DNA from 4 places in the Sporosarcina newyorkensis genome. Region 1 is predicted to be linked to each of the others. Evidence: predicted binding sites of a transcription regulator. Region 1 holds the regulator's gene; each other region holds the start of a gene.

Region 1 (4,691 bases):
TGTGCAATCAAACGCTTTGATATATTGTCCAGATCCTTCAATATTTCTTCTTCAGACTTGCCAAGTGTTGTTTGATTGGATATCTGATAAATATTTCCAAGGGCTTCACTGCCTTCTCCGTAGCTACCGCGCACCACCATCCCAAGACGTGATATTGCAGGAATAATCCGTTCAATTTGCTTGGTGATGGTGAGAGCCGGTAAATGCATCATGACAGATGCCCGCATACCGGTTCCTGTGTTGGATGGACAACTAGTCAAATAGCCAAACGTCTCATCAAAAGCATAATCCAAGTTTCGTTCTATCTCGCTGTCTACTTGATTCGCCTGCTCATAGGCAGTATCGATTTGAAAGCCAGGATAAATACATTGGATACGTATATGGTCTTCTTCATTCACCATAATACTGATTGTTTCATCTTCTGAAAGCAGGACCGAACCGTATTTATCTGGGTCGATTAACTGTGGGCTTACCAAATGTTTCTCAACTAATATTTGTCTCTCAAGAGGCGATAGGTCTGACATCGACGTGCCCGCAAAATGATGCTCTTCCATAGTAGCCACCGCTTGGTCAACTGCTTCATTGACACGTTTAGCGTCTTCTTCAGAAGCACAAATAGGGAATAGGTAACTTTGCAGGTTGCGTGCTAATCTGATTCTTGTAGATAGGACGATATCCGAATGTTCTCCCTTTGCCACCATCCAGCCTGTCAGCTCTTGTTTGATGAATTTTTCAAATGACATGTTGATCGTCACCTCCATCGGCCAATTGCTGTTTTACTGTATTGGCTTCATCTCGTAATATGGCAGCTTCTTCAAAACGCTCAGCTTCTACCGCTTCCTTCATTTTTGTGCGGATGTCCTCTAATTGTTTTTTCAAAGCAAACCGTTCATTGAAGGAGACTGGTACCTTACCACCATGATTTGTATTGCCGTTATGCAATTTAGCAAACACTCGTGGCAGCTGCTCGCGGAAAGTATCGTAGCACGTCGCACATCCAAATTTCCCAATGTCTAAAAACCTATGAAAAGTCAGTCCGCAACTCGGGCATTTGGGGCCATCAGGCAAAGTCTCATTCGACTTTTGACCTTGTAATAATTCTGAACCTCCAAGCCAATGTGCCAGAAATTGTTGAATGGACAACGGCTCTTGATCAGGGCTGAATGAAAATGTCTGGGAGTAAAACGCACATTTATCACATAAATGCCGCTCTGTCGTGCCATTCATTGTCTCTTGTTTAAAAACCACAGTGGCCGGAAGTTCTTTGCAGTTTTCACAAAGCATTTATCATCACCTCATTCTACTTCTTCATAAATCAATGTGACTAACATGGCGCGGAGTATTCGCGAACGCAATGCATCTCGTTCAGGAAGCATATAGCGCAGTGTGGCTCGACCCACCGCAGCTAACATAAGTTTGGCTTCACGCTCTGTAATCACTTCTTCTTCAATCAAACGAATAATTACATCTTCAGCCATCGTAGAGGATGCTCCCGCTTCCAAACTTCCCAGCGCTTGCTCGAGCAAGTCCTTCCGTGAATTCGTCTGCACCCGATAAATCCGAATGTATCCACCGCCTCCGCGTTTTGACTCTACTGCGTAGCCTCTCTCGACTGTGAAGCGAGTTTTGATTACGTAGTTGATCTGCGAAGGAACACATTGGAATTTCTCGGCGACTTCATTCCGTTTGATTTCAACAGAGGCACTGTCTTCCTTTTCGATAATGGACTTCAAATACCCTTCAATAATGTCAGAAATGTTCCGCATCTCGTCACCTCGTTTCTGCTCGTTCTCTTAGTTGACTTTGACTATCTTTGACTTGATTGTATCGCAGAAAATGCGTGAGATGCAATTGATTTGTTTTAATATGTATGTTTGATTTTTTTGCATGTCTTGCGTTAGGCTGTCTCTCTACATGGAGGATTATTCAAGATCTTTTCATGTTTTTCATTGAACGAAAAAAACCACGCAAGCTGTCTGCGCGGTTAGATCTCTCTTATATAGTCATAGGTTCTTTCTTCAGTGGTTCCAAGTCCACTTCAAAGCCCATATCTTCTAACATTTGTTGGTCTTTGTCGTTTTCCTGACCCGATGTTGTCAAATAGTCACCGATGAAGATAGAGTTTGCAGCATATAAGCCAAGTGGTTGAAGGCTGCGAAGGTTCACTTCGCGTCCACCCGAAATTCGTATTTCTTTTGTTGGATTGATGAAACGAAATAGGCTAAGTACCTTCAAGCAATAGCGCGGATCCAGTTCAGAGGTCCCTTCTAGCGGCGTCCCATCCACGGCGTGCAGGAAGTTGACTGGAATGGAGTCTGCATCGAGTATCCGCAGGCTGTGTGCCATGGAAATGACATCCTCTTTTGTTTCACGCATTCCGACTATTACGCCAGAGCAAGGAGATATTCCCGCTTCCTTTACATGTCCTACTGTGTTTACACGATCATCGTATGTGTGCGATGTAGTGATGCTTTCATGGTGTTCGGCAGAGGTGTTCAAGTTGTGATTGTATCGGTCTACACCTGCTTCTTTCAAGCGTGCGGCTTGTTCTGGCTTCAGAATGCCTAAACATGCACAAACGGTCATTCCTTTATGTTTCTCTTTAATTTGCTTGACGGAATCAATAACGATTTCAAGCTCACTAGCCCGAGGTCCTCGTCCACTTGCCACGATACAATAAGTGCCCGCTTTATTTGCAGCAGCTCGCTCTGCACCTTGTAATATTTCTTCTGATTTCATCATTGCATACTTTTCAACCGGTGCTTTTGACACAATCGACTGGGCACAGTAGCCACAGTTTTCCGGGCACAACCCCGACTTCGTATTGATGATCATATTAAGTTTTACTTTGTTTCCATAGTAATGGGATCGGATCGAGTACGTCGCATGAAGCAGCAACAGCAAATCTTCATCCGGACTATTTAATATTGAAAGCGCTTCCTCATTTGTTAATACGTGACCTTTCAAAACTTGGTCAGCCAGCCTTTGATAGTTCGTCAAAATGTATGCCTCACTTTCAAATGTTTTGAAATTCTAAATGCGAATATTCCCGCCAGTACGGCTAGCACAATATCCTTCGGTAATGGAGGAATCATCCAAAGCCATGCAATTTTGTACGTAAACACCTCTGGCGCCGCAGCCCAAACTTTATAGGCGACATACATCCAGTTCGTACCCAATAAATAGTTGATTGCTGTCGCAACAAGTGATGCAATAATATAAGATGGCAGTGTATTCTTACGCTCCACGATTTTACCTGCTACATAAGCAATCAAGATGAAAGTAACGATAAAACCAAATGTCGGGCTTAAGATTTGGCCAAATCCACCTTGAAACTTAGCAAATACAGGAGCCCCTGCAAGGCCGACCATCATATAGACAGTCATCGACAATGCACCAAGACGGCTACCCAATAACAATCCTGACAAAACAGCGAAAAATGTCTGCAATGTAATAGGTACTCCCCCGACTACTAAAAATGGTATGAAAGAAGTGATATTAGCCCCGATCATCATTAAAGCAGCAAACATTCCACTATATACAATTGACAATGTACTGAATTTACTTTGCGGACGTCCTTCCGAAGCTGTCGTCATCATGACACCTCTTTCTATTTTGAGTTACTATAAAAATAGTAATGGTTGACTCATTAATTGTCAACTAGTTTTTAATTTAAGTTAACTAATAACTTATGGAACATCTTATATGTAAGGAATGACACCCTTTTCTTATCCAATAAGGCAAGAAAGAAACAGACAAGACCCACATCTACCCCTGCTGGCAATTTCTTAGAATGAACAAAATGCTTTCTCTGCAAAAAAAGAACTACCCGGGAAGTCAGATGAACATGACTTCTCGGGCAGCTCCTATTTCTTTTTATCGACTTTGTCTTCTTTTTCTTTCCTGAAAAGAAAAAAAGCAAGTACACCACTTAATGCAGCGGCGCCAAAGGTAATCCAAACACGCGAATCCCACGGTACTTCTTCATAATTATTCTCCAACATAATCCAGGCAAGCGTGCCGACAAGTGCCGCTATCGGAATGGAGTATTTAAAAAACTGCATGATTCCTCACCTTTTCAAGTTACTCCTTTAATTTTACCATGTTTCAGTAAATTTCTCTATGCGCACTCCGGTCTTCAAGAACTTCATCAAACATTCACTTGACGATTACCTACAAAGCCGCTATGATATGGTTAGAATTATCGAAATAATTTAATAAGAATCATATCTTATCAAGAGAAGCAGAGGGACTGGCCCAAAGACGCTTCAGCAACCAGCCGATGGGCAAGGTGCTACTTCCAGCAGTATGCCGAAATGGCACACTGAAAGATGAGAGGGAACTGGTCATTGCGATTACAAAGCCTTCTATTTACTTGAAGGCTTTTTTTGATTAGAGAAAACAAAGGGGGATTTGATGATGTCATTACTGGAGAAACTTCAAACAAATGTCCTGACAGCAGATGGGGCAATGGGAACTATTTTGTATTCATATGGGATCGATTATTGCTATGAGGAATTAAATATAGAGAAACCTGAAATTATAGAGAAAATCCACCACGACTATATCGAGGCGGGAGCTGATATTATTCAGACCAATACATACAGTGCCAATGCAGTGAAATTGGCTCGTTATGGATTGGAAAACCGTGTTACGGAATTCAATAAAGCAGCAATCCAAATTGCAAAGCG
Region 2 (4,691 bases), on a different contig from region 1:
AAATAACAGTACACATTTGTCAGAAAAGAGGAATTTGAATGATCATTCGTTCGGAACAGTGGCAACATATCCCTGTACTACATATCGTAGACCAATCCAAAGAGCAAGAACATATTCCTACGGTCATCTTTTTTCATGGATTCATGAGCGCTAAAGAGCATAACTTGCATTATGCTTACAATTTAGCGAAGCAAGGAATCCGGGTAATTTTGCCGGATGCGAAGTTGCATGGAGCACGTTCAGAATCGAACGATGAATTTCAACTGCAACTGCGGTTTTGGGAAATTGTCTTAACTTCAATTAAGGAAGCAGACGTGATTCATCAAGAGTTGAAAGCGAAAGATCTAATAGAGAACAGCACGTCAATCGGTGTCGGTGGTACGTCTATGGGCGGCATCACGACATTCGGCTGCCTCGCGAGCTATGACTGGATAGACGCAGCTTCCGTTATGATGGGTTCTCCAGCTTTTACACGACTTGCCAAAGGACAGATCGCTTACGCGGAACGAGCCGGCAAAGAATTACCGGTTACCCCAGCTGAACGCGAACAACTTTTCGCTGCATTGGAGCAAGTAGATTTGTCGAAAAATCCAAACAGACTGAATCGTCGCCCGCTTTTCATGTGGCACGGCGAGCAGGATACACTTGTGCCGTTTGAACTTACAAATGAATTTTATTCTGAAATTCAGCAAGACTATAAAGACCATCCGGAACGTTTGGGCTGGATGCCGGAAGAGGAATCAGGTCATGCTGTTTCGCGTCCCGGTATGCTCGCGTCAGTCGATTGGCTTGCACAGCATTTGATTGCAAGGTAGTATGTTGGTAAGATGAAGATAGCACACAACAGAGAGGAGTATTCCGATGAGCAAAGATGAAATCAAAGATTACCTGTTTGGCGCGTTGGAGAACGTCATTGACCCGGAGTTAGGTGTCGATATTGTCAACTTAGGGTTAGTGTATAACGCCGAGCTGCTCGATGAAGGTCTGGCAAAAATCACGATGACATTGACTTCCATGGGCTGTCCGATGGGGCCGCAAATCGTAGCCAACATCAAACAGGAGTTAATGGAACTTCCTGAAGTAAAAGATACAGAAGTTGACATTGTCTGGAACCCGCCATGGTCCCGAGATAATATGTCCCGTTACGCTAAGATGGCACTGGGCGTACGCTAATATGCATCACCGAACCATACTCTTTGTGGTATGGTTTTTTTGTGCTGTTTAAAATAAAAACAGACGGGGTGAGTGGAACGGGATTTACGCTTCAGACGGTATGCTTTCCGGGGGGCGTGGCCTTGAGCCTCCTCGTTCGCTACGCTTCCTGCGGGGTCTCAAGACGCACGCCCCACGGTAAGCGTCCACCCAGAGCGCAAATCCCCGGACCGCCATCCCTCGGACTACTCGCCCTGTAATCTTTTATTTCAGTCTATGAAAAAGAAGGAATTGCAAAATTTTGTCGAATATGAAGGATGTAGCGTTAAACAGTATCTATTAGGGGGAATAGGGAAATGTCAGTAAAAACAGCAGATTTATGCGATGACTTCATCGATGAACTACAAGTATGCACCGTGGAATTCAACTCGTATGGCAAACACAAACGATTCTCGGGGCCGATTTCCACAGTTAAAGTCTTCGAAGACAATGTCTTGGTAAAAGAAGCACTGCAAACGATTCCTGAAGGCAATGTACTCGTTGTTGACGGAGGAGGCTCAAAGCGCTGCGCATTAATGGGGGACATGCTTGGCGAAATTGCGCAAAATCGAAAACTGGCTGGCGTTATCATCTATGGATGTGCACGCGATACGGCAGATCTCGGCACACAAGAAATCGGAGTCATGGCAATCGGCAGCATGCCAGTGAAAAGTATTAAACGAGGCGAAGGTCAAATTGGAGAAGTCCTTCATTTCGGAAATGTCGAATGGATTCCCGGACACTATGTCTACGCAGATGAAGATGGGGTTGTCGTGGCGCCGCGGAAATTGGTGTAAAAATTATATTGGCCGTTTGCATAATGCAAACGGTTTTTTTATGGGAAATAACCACATAATAAAGTAACTCTTAACTAAGCAAATCAATTTACTTCTCGTAGAAAAGAGACTATAATTAAATTAATCAAAGATAGTCAAAGTCAAACAAACGAAAGGTGGATGTTTATGCGTATGGATGGTGTACAAGAAGACCAGCGCTCACCACTTGAGCAATTTGGTCGTAATCTTGTTGATGAAGTGAAAAATGGAAAAATGGATCCGGTCATTGGCCGGGATGAAGAAATACGAAATGTGATCCGAATTTTGTCTAGAAAAACAAAAAATAATCCTGTGCTAATCGGGGAACCAGGTGTTGGTAAAACTGCAATCGTTGAAGGGTTGGCACAGCGAATTGTCAAAGGTGACGTGCCGGAAGGTTTGAAGGACCGTAAAATCTTTGAACTGGATATGAGTGCGCTCATTGCAGGTGCCAAGTATCGGGGAGAATTTGAAGAACGTCTTAAAGGTGTCCTCAAGCAGGTGAAAGACAGCGATGGCGAAATAATCTTATTTATTGATGAAATTCATACGATTGTCGGCGCGGGGAAAACGGAGGGCGCGATGGATGCAGGGAATATGCTGAAACCGATGCTTGCTAGAGGTGAGCTGTACTGTATCGGTGCGACAACGCTTGATGAGTATCGTATGTATATCGAGAAAGATCCAGCATTAGAACGTCGTTTCCAACAAGTGATGGTGCGCGAGCCATCTGTTGAAGATACCGTTTCAATTTTGCGAGGATTGAAAGAACGTTTTGAACTGCATCACGGTGTACGGATACATGACCGTGCTTTGGTCGCTGCCGCCACGTTATCGGATCGTTATTTAACCGAGCGTTTCATGCCCGACAAAGCGATCGATTTGATTGACGAAGCTAGCGCGATGATTCGGACAGAAATCGATTCGATGCCGCAAGAATTAGATGCAGTAACTCGCCGAATCATGCAACTCGAGATTGAAGAGCAGGCTTTGCGGAAAGAAAAAGATTCCATGAGTCAATCTCGATTGGTTACGCTGCGAGAAGAGTTGCAGCAACTGAAAGATTCATCTAAAGATATGCGTGAGCAGTGGGATTCTGAAAAAACAGCACTGAAGGAAGTTCAGAGCAAGCGGGAAGAACTCGATCGCTATCGAAGAGAACTGGAAGATGCGCAAGCTCGTTTTGATTTGAATAAAGCTGCTGAATTGCAGTATGGTAAAATTCCTGAATTGGAAAAAGAATTAAAAGCGCTTGAGAGTCCATTGGAAGGAAGTCAGGACCTTCGTTTGTTGCGTGAAGAAGTGACGGAAGAAGAAATTGCTTCCATCGTAGCCCGTTGGACAGGCATTCCTGTGACGAAACTTGTGGAAGGTGAGCGGGAGAAGTTACTTCGTTTGCATGAAACATTGAAAGAACGCGTTATTGGTCAAGATAACGCGGTGCAGCTCGTGACGGAAGCTGTTTGGCGTGCACGTGCAGGAATTCAAGATCCGAATAAGCCGATTGGATCGTTCTTATTCTTAGGTCCGACTGGTGTCGGGAAAACGGAATTGGCGAAGACGCTGGCTGCCACTTTATTTGATTCTGAAGATCATTTCGTCCGGATCGACATGTCTGAATATATGGAGAAGCATAGTGTGTCACGTCTTGTTGGGGCACCTCCAGGATATATCGGCTACGAAGAAGGCGGTCAATTAACGGAGGCTGTTCGACGAAACCCGTATGCTGTCGTGCTGCTGGATGAAATCGAGAAGGCGCATCCAGATGTGGCGAACATTTTGCTGCAGATTTTGGATGACGGTCGGATAACAGACAGTCAAGGGCGGTTGGTCAACTTTACGAATACCGTTGTGATTATGACATCCAATATCGGCTCTGCTTATTTATTAGAAGGCAACTTAGAAGACGGAGATCATGCAAAAGAAGACTTGATTATGGCAGAGTTACGCCGCCATTTTAAACCCGAGTTGTTGAACCGGATGGATGACATCATTATCTTTCACTCGTTAACGGCGGACTCGTTCAAGTCGATTACCCGCAAAATGTTGGGTGATTTAGTGGAACGTTTGGCAATGCAGGATGCGACGTTAAGCTACGATGAAGACGTCGTGAACTGGATTGTGGCGGAAGGTGCAGATGCGGATTTTGGTGCACGGCCGTTGAAGCGATTTATTCAGCGTCATGTGGAAACGAAGGTCGCTAAAGAAGTGATTAGAGGTAGTCTGCAGGAAGACGAACAAATTCAATTGTCGATGGAAGATGGACAATTAGTTGTTCAGCTCATCAAGAAAGATTAATCTGTGAAATTTTAAAAAGCGTAAGAACTGTCAATAGTTCTTACGCTTTTTATGTGTTATACGTCTGCTGGAGCTTCATCAGGGATAATTGCTGTGATAATAAGTACAACAACAGCCATAACGATAGAGACGATTACACCTGTCATGAAGTCAAATGGTGCCTCGACAATTGAACCTGCAACATAGTTCAACATGGCAACTAATAGGAATGACCAAACAAATGTCATAATATATTGCATGATTTTCACCTCGACTAGTCTATTTCAAACTTCATCATACCATAGCCGATCAAAACGATGAAATAATAAATAAATTTAATTTTGACGAAAAAGTGTCCTTGTATTGAAAAGTGAGCGATTTTCTTCTATAATTAACACCAGGTACTAA
Region 3 (4,691 bases), on a different contig from region 1:
GCAGGCATTTCTACAATATATTAAATTCGGTTGAGTAAATAGTGAAAAGGAGCTTCTCATGAGTCATTAGACTTTTGAGAGGCTTCTTTTGCTATTAGTGAAGAATACCGGATCTCAAACAATTCAGCGACTACTATATAACTATATAAACTGAAATAAATAAATCACACTCAAAGTAAAACGTAGAACCCGTTGATCTACGTACCAGGCGGACGCTTTCCGGGGGGCGCAGGCGAGCCTCCTCGTCGCTTCGCTCCTGCGAGCATAAGCAAAGCGTTGGGAGCATATTTTTCCTTTTCGCCGCCTTCCACTCCAATCAACTGAGTGTCCATTTCTGAACAAACTCATGTAAAAACTATAATTCAACATATATAGTTCAAATAAAATTATCATATTGACTATCTTTTCAGAATATTATACAGTGTTGGTAATACCAAAGAAAACTTTTGGTCTTACCAAGAGGGGGATTCAGTGAGTCGAACAAAAAATATTGAAAAAGAGATAATCAAAGCAATTATTCAGGGAGAATTTTCAGCAGGAAGCCAGATGGAGACAGAAAGAGAGCTGGCAATAATTTATCAGGTGGGACGGCCTGCAATTAGGGAGATTCTACAACGTTTAAATTATGGAGGTTGGTTAACATTAAGAAAAGGCCAACCGGCAATTGTGAATGATTATTGGCATGATGGAAACATTACGACAATTATAGATATTGTACAGCATTTTGATCATATACCAGATACTTTCGTTCTGTACTTTTTGGAATTACGAATTGCATTGACACCGCAATATGTCAAAAAAGCTGTCATGCTAAACCATCCAAAAGTCGTCTCCATACTATCTCAAGTGGATGAATTGATAGATTGTAAGGAGCAGTTTGCGCTCTATGATTGGAAGATGCAGAAAGAATTAGCAAGATTATCGAAAAATCCAATTTTTTCTTTAACACTAAATAGCTTTGAACCTGTCTATGTTAAAATGGCTATGAAATACTTCTCCCTTTCTTTTTGTCGAAAAGCTTCATTAAATTACTATAAAAAATTGATGGAGGTAGCACTAAAAGGGGACTATCAACAAGCAGAAGAACTTGCACATTCGATGATGCGAAAAAGTTATGCTTTGTGGGATCGCCATATTTCTACTGAAAAAAACAGGATGAGAATATGATTTTGGGGGAAATTAAATGAATGCAAAGTATTATAAAGAGTTTGCTGCCTTTCCCGATATTTTGATAATGCTTTTGCTGTTTTTTCCGCTCGTTATCTACACCATTTTAAATATGTTGCAAATTGGAACTTGGATTGCTTTCATAATTGGGATGACGGCATATGCGTTAAGTGAGTATTTAATTCACAGATTTCTATTTCATATGAAAACACCGACAAACCCTTTTTTGCTGAAAACGATCAAGCGCTTACATTTCGATCATCATGTAGATCCTAATAATTTGAAGTTATTATTCTTACCAGTTTGGTTCAGTCTACCCAATTTTATCATTGCTTCAATTATCTTTTATTCAATAACAGCGAATCTGCAGCTGACGATGGCTTTTCTTGCTGGGATCATGGCTTATTTTTTGTATTATGAATGGAAGCATTATATCGCGCATAAGCCAATTCAACCACGCACAAAAATAGGAAAGAAAATAAAGAAAGCGCATCTCTGGCACCATTTTAAAAATGAAAACTACTGGTTCGGTGTAACGCATACATCTGTAGACAAAGCCTTTGGTACGTATAAGAAGCAGAATCAAGTTGAGAAAAGTGCGACAGCCAAAAATTTAGAGGGGCGAAGTTGAATACAATAAGGTTTATCTGTTATTGATTAACGTAACAAATGAAGAATAATTAAAACGAAATGTACCCTTTTCTCTCTAATTAGAAGAAAGAAAAGGGTATTTTCATGGCATATTTAAGCATGAAAAGGATGGGAAGTAATAAAAGGGTGTAAGGTGTCGCTAGTGTGTCTATACAAAATCTATAAGTGCATATCTACAATACTGATAAGCGATGAAAACGAGCAAATTTCTTGAAAGTCAAAGAAGGTCAGTATAAAATAAAAACTAGGTCAAATATAGTCAAAGTCAACATCCGTTGTCTTATATAAAAGAAAATCATAAGGAGGAACTAATTATGAGATGCCAACACTGTGGAAACAACGAAGCAACGATGAGTTTGAGACTCCAAGTGAATCACCAAGCGATGCAAATGCATATTTGCCATATGTGCTTTCAAGAAATGCAAGGTCAATTGACAGCAGGGAAAGTGCCGACATTCAATACTGAAGCAAATAACTTCTTCCAAGCGAGTGGCGGGAAAAAAGCACAGACCAAAGTGAGACAAACAGAAGAAAATCAAACCCCGGGTTTGTTGGACCAACTTGGTAAAAACTTATCAAATGTCGCAAGGGACGGATTAATTGATCCCATCATTGGAAGAGATCAGGAAGTAAAACGTGTTATTGAAACATTAAACCGAAGAAACAAAAATAATCCTGTGCTGATTGGGGAACCAGGTGTCGGTAAAACAGCAATTGCCGAAGGGCTTGCCTTAAAGATTTATGAGGGCGATGTGCCGGTGAAATTGATGAACAAAGAAGTGTATGTGCTGGATGTTGCGTCTCTCGTCACCAATACTGGAATCCGTGGTCAATTTGAGGAACGGATGAAACAGCTAATTGAAGAGCTGGAAACACGAGAAGATGTCATTTTGTTCGTGGATGAAATTCACTTGCTCGTTGGAGCAGGAACTGCAGAAGGATCGCAGATGGATGCGGGTAATATTCTAAAACCGGCACTGGCACGAGGCAGTTTACAGCTCATTGGGGCTACAACCTTGAAAGAATACCGTCAAATTGAAAAAGATGCAGCACTTGAGCGACGATTCCAACCGATTCTCGTAAAGGAGCCATCCGCTGAAGATACGATTAAAATTCTAAACGGAATTAAGGACCGTTACGAAGATTTTCATGAAGTGCACTATCCAGACGAAGCAGTGCATGCTTTTGTGAACTTATCGCAACGCTATATTCAAGATCGTTTTTTACCGGATAAAGCGATTGATTTGATGGATGAAGTGGGTGCTCGTTTAAACCTTACACTGATGTCCTCAAATTCGGATTCTCTTACAACTCGCCTTCAGGAAGTGATCCAACAAAAAGAGCGAGCGGCTGAGCAGGAGAATTATGAAAAAGCGGCGAGTTTACGTCAGGAAGAGATGCAGCTGCAGGAAAAATTGGAAGCTTCAAAACAGAATGGTGAAATGAAATATGCAGAAGTTTCTGTCGCGGATATCGAGCTAATTATTGAAGAGAAAACGGGAATCCCTGTAACGAAGCTACAGGCGGCAGAACAAGCAAAAATGAAAGGACTTGCGGATAACCTTGGCAAACAAGTTATCGGTCAAGCAGAAGCGGTCGATAAAATTGCAAAAGCGATTCGCCGTAGCCGAGCTGGTCTCAAATCAAAAGACCGTCCGATTGGATCCTTCCTGTTTGTTGGTCCTACGGGTGTCGGTAAAACAGAAATTACGAAAGTCTTGGCAGATGAATTATTCGGTTCGCGCGATGCGTTAATTCGTCTCGACATGAGTGAGTACATGGAAAAACATGCGGTGTCTAAAATTATTGGCTCACCTCCAGGGTATGTCGGTCATGAGGAAGCTGGTCAATTGACCGAACAAATCCGACGAAATCCTTATTCCATTCTATTGCTCGATGAAATTGAAAAAGCACATCCTGATGTGCAAAATATGTTCTTGCAAATTATGGAGGATGGCCGATTGACCGATTCACATGGTCGCACTGTCAGCTTTAAAGATACGGTCATTATTATGACGAGCAATGCCGGTACAGGCGTGAAAAAAGTAAGTGTAGGATTCAACCGAACAGAACATGAATCCGTAACTATGCTTGAAACTTTAGGCGATTACTTCAAACCAGAGTTTCTTAATCGTTTCGATGCGATTATTGCGTTCAATGAGTTAACAGAAGAGGACCTCCTGAAAATAGTGGACTTGATGCTGATGGATTTACAAGCCGCCATCCAGGAAAAGCAAATCGAGATTACGATCACTCAAGAAGCAAAACAAGCGTTAGTTAAATTAGGCTACGACAAGCGTTTCGGTGCCCGTCCATTACGCAGAGTGATCCAAGAGAAAATTGAAGATCCATTGACAGACCTTCTTTTAGAAGAAGAAAATGTAGAAAAAGTTAACGTGGATGTTGTAGAAGAAGAAGTTGTAGTACAGAAAGTGTAATGAATGCTGTTTCAGTAAAGAGGCGAGATGCGTCAACAACTGGTCAACTGACATGCGTAAGCAGTTGACCAGTTAAAAAGGTACTTAAAGTAATCATTCTGCTATTACAGCGGGTGATTACTTTTTTAAAACTGTAAGGTGCAAGTGATACAAATCTTTGTCACCATTGCTTTACATAAAAGCATCACACTTTCTCTGCCTGTGTTCTTGCTGATATAATAGTAGATAGGATTTCGTTGGCGGATAACTTCAAGTTAACGAAAATGAGCAAATAGAACAACATAGTCTAAAAGGAGTTTTCCTATGAGTAAACATATAGCGTTCATCGATGTGGAGACAACAGGTATGAGTTCGGATAATAGTGAAGTGATTGAATTAGGGGTTATGTTAGGTGAATTTGAAAACAATCGGATCAGCAGGGTAACGGAAGAGTAC
Region 4 (4,691 bases), on a different contig from region 1:
GGGATTCCGCCAAGTGCGTGCTTCGGTAAATATTTCCGTAATACAATAAGTCCGTCAGTCCAATCAATGACACCAACGACGTTGCTTTCAAAATTTGAATCAAGTAGTTGCCGTATTCAGGAAGCATCATACGCAGCGCCTGAGGTAGAATAATATGCCGCATCCGTTGAAATTTCGATAAATTCAGCGCGACGGATGCTTCAGTCTGTCCGACCGCCACTGCTTGAATCGATCCGCGCACAATCTCAGACATATAGGCCCCATAATTTAGCGAAATCGCCAGTACAGCCACCCATATATCGCTCCCCAGATGGATATTGAATAGGCCGGGCAGTGCATAGGAAAACCAGAACAATTGTACAATCAGCGATGTCCCACGAAAAATTTCTACATAGAAACCAGTGAACCCTCTCAGCAAAGGATTCGTGTTGACACGCGACAGACCTGCGACGAAAGCGATAATACTCGCACAAATAATCGACAGGACCAGCACCTGTAACGTTACGCCTAACCCTTGTACGACGGTGGAAAATATATCGGGTAAGGAACTCACAAAAACCACTCCATTATTTACGTTTTCATTTCATCCTTCTTAATCTAGTGCCATGAGCAGCTTACGGAAGGTAAGAAAAAGGCCATGCCGCTGTTGGGCATGACCCGGCCACTCTTTTAATAGTTCTCTCCGCTGCAGACACTTTCCGTTGTTATTTCATTTTCAACAATATTCATCTCTTCTGTGAAACCGAATGGTTCGATCAACTCTGCAATTTTCCCGCTGTCTTTCAGCTTTTGCAATTCTTCATTGTACGCTTCACGCAGTTCATCATCACTGTCTAGGAAAGCAGCTGCGCCATAGCTTGGTACGCCTTCGATATCAGGTTGTTCGAAATCCGTGACAAACTCGAGCTTGTCATTATTTGCTGATTCCAGCGCCATTTTAATGGTCATTTCAGTACCCGTTGTGACAGCAGCACGCCCCGATTCAACAGCTGAGAATGAAGCCGGAATATCGGGAACCATCATAATTTGACTTTCTGCAATGCCTTCACGAAGCATGAAATCTTTTTCTGTAGCTCCACTCATCACCGCCACTTTGATATCTGGATTCGCGGCAATATCTTTATAGCTCTTCAAATTCATCGGGTTGCCTTTTTCTACGATCAAGCCTTCCCCATATTTGATTTCAGGCTCACCAAACGAAACAGTTGCACAACGGTCCGGCGTAATTGCCATACCCGCTGTCACTACATCAAACTTCCCTGCGCCTAAGCCTGGGATCAATTGACCGAATTCGGATAGTTTGCCATCCACTTCCTCAACGCCCAAGTTTTCAAAGACCGCTTTGGCAATAGCGACCGCAGCACCTTGCAATTCCCCATCTTCCTCATATGCATACGGTTTCTCATTGGCAAAGCCGACTCTGACAACGCCTTTCTCTTTCAAATCATCCAACTTACTTCCACTACTGCTGCTACCGGAATCTGAATCACCATTACCGCATGCTGCCAGTAGTAAAAGCATCATCATCGCCAAAACACCTATCGCCGACTTCTTCATAATTCTCCCCCTTGACTTTTTCATCAAACATTTTTTACTTAGTTGCTAGATTACCATAGTTAAAATTCGAGTTCAAATCGTTTTCGTTATTTTCTAAATATCCAATTAAGTGGATACCATCTACAAACATGATTATGACAGCGTTTTCAAGAGACAAGATTCGCTATTAATATATTTAAATTTTATTTTTTAATAGGTGAAAAGGCGCTAATTTAATTTCGCTTCATACAAACTTTCTTTTTCGATTTAAAGGCCTAATCTCATACTTATTTTCCCATTATTTAATTCATAAAGAAAATGAATAATATCTTTCAATTATAGCTACTTTTTGTGTGACCAAGCATAAAAAAGAACCATCTGATAAGTCATGTAGAAATGACTTTTCGGACGGTTTAACAAGTCTCTTTTGCAACTAAACCTTTAATACTCCAAGCAACAAAGTTATTGTACCAATTGAGAAATTTCTTAGCTTCCTTGCTGCTAACATATGTTATAAAAGAACCGTGTGTTGTCGATACTCAAGAAAGTGGACATGAGAACAGAAATAGCACACGTGAAACACAAATTCGTTTCACTGTATTGGACAAAAATGAAAAACCCTGTAAATGATGATAAATCAACATTTACAGGATCTTTATTCAGTACATATCGTATAACGATTTAACCTAGTAACGCCCTCGGCAGGAATCGAACCCACATTTTAAGAACCGGAATCTTACGTGCTATCCGTTGCACCACGAGGGCAAAATAAAAACATTACCTATACTCAGTGATCTCGTCTGCTGCAAAAATTATAAAAGCTTCTCTAACAGACATCTTCCATTATACCGTGGAATAGAATGAAAAGCAATCTAATTTTTTAAGGCAAATGATTTGACCTTTGTTGACCATCATAGGTAAAATACAATTATAGTTGAAATACCAACTAATTTCAACCGAACGATTATTATGAAGCATTAAAAGGAGGAAGTACCATTGAATCTTATTCCTACAGTTATTGAACAAACCAACCGTGGTGAACGGGCGTATGACATCTATTCCCGCTTGTTGAAAGACCGGATTATCATGCTCGGCAGCGGCATCGATGACAATGTTGCGAATTCGATCGTTGCGCAGCTCTTATTCCTGGAAGCAGAAGATCCGGAAAAAGACATCTCCATTTATATTAACAGCCCGGGTGGAAGTATTACAGCGGGTATGGCGATCTACGACACGATGCAATTTATTAAACCGGACATCCAGACAATCTGTATCGGTATGGCTGCATCCATGGGTGCCTTCTTACTGACAGCGGGAGCACCAGGCAAACGTTACGCATTGCCTAACGCAGAAGTAATGATTCACCAACCACTTGGTGGTGCACAAGGTCAAGCGACTGAAATTGAAATCGCAGCGAAGCGCATCTTGCACTTACGTGAGAAGTTGAATCAAATTTTGGCCGATCGTACAGGTCAGCCGATTGAAGTCATCGCACAAGATACGGATCGTGATAATTTCATGACAGCGGAACGTGCAAAAGAATATGGCTTAATCGATCATATCGTTCAACGCAGCGACATGAAAAAATAAGACAAAAAAGAACCGATTCTTCCCAAAAAGGAGAATCGGTTCTTTTTATTGCTGTTCAGCTTCTACAAAATCCGTAAGATTCTGAAGTGCCAAGTCTTCATCAATGCCGTCTGCCATCAAGATGATCTCAGTGCCTTTGGCAATCGCCAGACTCATAATCCCCATGATGCTTTTCGCATTCACCTGGCGTCTTTCTTTCTTCAAATAAATATCTGCAGTGTATTTATTTGCTTCCTGGACAAATAGTGCGGCTTGTCTCGCCTGTAATCCAGGTTTGATTCCCACTTTCACAGTTTTTTCTACCATATCGTATGCTCCTTTTCTTCCTTTTTTAAGAAGGATCTACTCGTTCTTTCGTTAATTTCCGCGCAATCTTTCAGCGATCTCTTCAATCTTCCGCAAGCGATGATTGACACCCGATTTACTGACAGGCGTCCCTGTCACCAGTTCGCCCAATTCTTTTAACGTAACATCTTGATGAGCTACGCGTAATTGAGCAATTTCTTGCAGACGTTCCGGCAATTGATCGAGCCCGATCGTCTGTTCAATCAACTTAATATTCTCTACTTGCCGCTGGGCCGCACCAATCGTTTTATTCAGATTGGCGGTTTCGCAATTCACTAGCCGATTTACGCTATTCCTCATATCCCGCATAATTCGGACATCCTCAAATTTCATGAGAGATACATGCGCACCGATTATACCTAGGAAATCGGATATCTTTTCAGCTTCCTTCAAATACGCGATAAATCCTTTTTTTCGCTCTATAGATTTCGCATTTAATTGGAATCGATTCATTAACTCGACTAGTGATTCGCTATGTTCTTGATAACTTGAGAACACCTCCAAGTGATAGGAAGACGTCTCAGGGTTATTGACGGAACCTCCTGCCAGGAAAGCTCCGCGTAAGTATGCACGCGCGCAGCAGTCGTCTTCAATGAGCTGCGGGTCGATTCGGTTCACCATTTGAAAATCATACGTCATAATGGACAGTGTTTCCAATAAATCCTTAGCGCCTTCCCGAATACGGCAAATATAAATATTATTTTTCTTCAAACGCATTTTCTTCCGTACAAGCATCTCTACTTTATAAGGATACAACTTTTTCAAGTTAGAATAAAGTCGTCTTGCTATCGCTGCATTTTCTGTTTGAACATCAAGACTTAATTGTTTATTGGAAAAAGACATCACGCCATTCATTCGAATAAAAGCTGCAATTTCTGCTTTCGTACAGCAGTCCTCCGCTTCAATTTGCGTCAATTCCTTTTTCGTTTTGGATGCAAAAGACATGATATTCCCCCTTTTTCGGCGATCTTCATATCTATCCGCCTTCTACGTTCTCTCTATATAGCGCATCAACACATCCGCCACGTCTGCCGATTTATGCATTATCGTTCCATTATATACAGTAGCAATTTCTTGTACAAATACTTCAGGCACGAGCGCTTGAAGCTTATCTAGATCGTTTTCGACCAACCACGGCTCCGTTTCTTCTCCAACACTTTTGTAAGCGCGTCTGAAGGCTTCTACATTATTAACGAGGACAGCATCCAGGAAAGGCTCTC

Evidence for each region. Region 1 encodes CtsR, which represses protease genes until heat stress. Its sites were predicted from a motif close to ATGGTCAATAAAGGTCAAACA; they were not measured.
Region 2: B5D59_RS06520 (ATP-dependent Clp protease ATP-binding subunit) is a predicted target of CtsR. The motif match lies at 2,115-2,135, and genes of this name have one in related genera.
Region 3: B5D59_RS17310 (ATP-dependent Clp protease ATP-binding subunit) is a predicted target of CtsR. The motif match lies at 2,064-2,084, and genes of this name have one in related genera.
Region 4: clpP (ATP-dependent Clp endopeptidase proteolytic subunit ClpP) is a predicted target of CtsR. The motif match lies at 2,428-2,448, and genes of this name have one in related genera.

The regions. Positions count from the first base shown of each region.
Region 1 is NZ_FUYJ01000010.1:8,818-13,508, forward strand. It holds gene mcsB (protein-arginine kinase McsB) at 1-743, opposite strand, end outside; gene B5D59_RS15830 (UvrB/UvrC motif-containing protein) at 733-1,284, opposite strand; gene B5D59_RS15835 (CtsR family transcriptional regulator) at 1,296-1,766, opposite strand; gene bioB (biotin synthase BioB) at 1,996-3,000, opposite strand; gene B5D59_RS15845 (biotin transporter BioY) at 2,997-3,599, opposite strand; gene B5D59_RS15850 (hypothetical protein) at 3,867-4,064, opposite strand; SAM riboswitch class I at 4,229-4,338, shown strand; gene B5D59_RS15855 (bifunctional homocysteine S-methyltransferase/methylenetetrahydrofolate reductase) at 4,420-4,691, shown strand, end outside.
Region 2 is NZ_FUYJ01000002.1:475,330-480,020, forward strand. It holds gene B5D59_RS06505 (prolyl oligopeptidase family serine peptidase) at 39-815, shown strand; gene B5D59_RS06510 (metal-sulfur cluster assembly factor) at 862-1,173, shown strand; gene rraA (ribonuclease E activity regulator RraA) at 1,509-1,988, shown strand; gene B5D59_RS06520 (ATP-dependent Clp protease ATP-binding subunit) at 2,154-4,304, shown strand; gene B5D59_RS06525 (YjzD family protein) at 4,361-4,543, opposite strand.
Region 3 is NZ_FUYJ01000012.1:50,926-55,616, reverse strand. It holds gene B5D59_RS17320 (GntR family transcriptional regulator) at 472-1,167, shown strand; gene B5D59_RS17315 (sterol desaturase family protein) at 1,184-1,798, shown strand; gene B5D59_RS17310 (ATP-dependent Clp protease ATP-binding subunit) at 2,133-4,256, shown strand; gene B5D59_RS17305 (exonuclease domain-containing protein) at 4,560-4,691, shown strand, end outside.
Region 4 is NZ_FUYJ01000005.1:51,390-56,080, reverse strand. It holds gene ehuC (ectoine/hydroxyectoine ABC transporter permease subunit EhuC) at 1-553, opposite strand, end outside; gene ehuB (ectoine/hydroxyectoine ABC transporter substrate-binding protein EhuB) at 670-1,557, opposite strand; tRNA gene B5D59_RS10765 (tRNA-Arg) at 2,230-2,301, opposite strand; gene clpP (ATP-dependent Clp endopeptidase proteolytic subunit ClpP) at 2,533-3,126, shown strand; gene B5D59_RS10755 (HPr family phosphocarrier protein) at 3,172-3,432, opposite strand; gene whiA (DNA-binding protein WhiA) at 3,484-4,416, opposite strand; gene B5D59_RS10745 (gluconeogenesis factor YvcK family protein) at 4,459-4,691, opposite strand, start outside.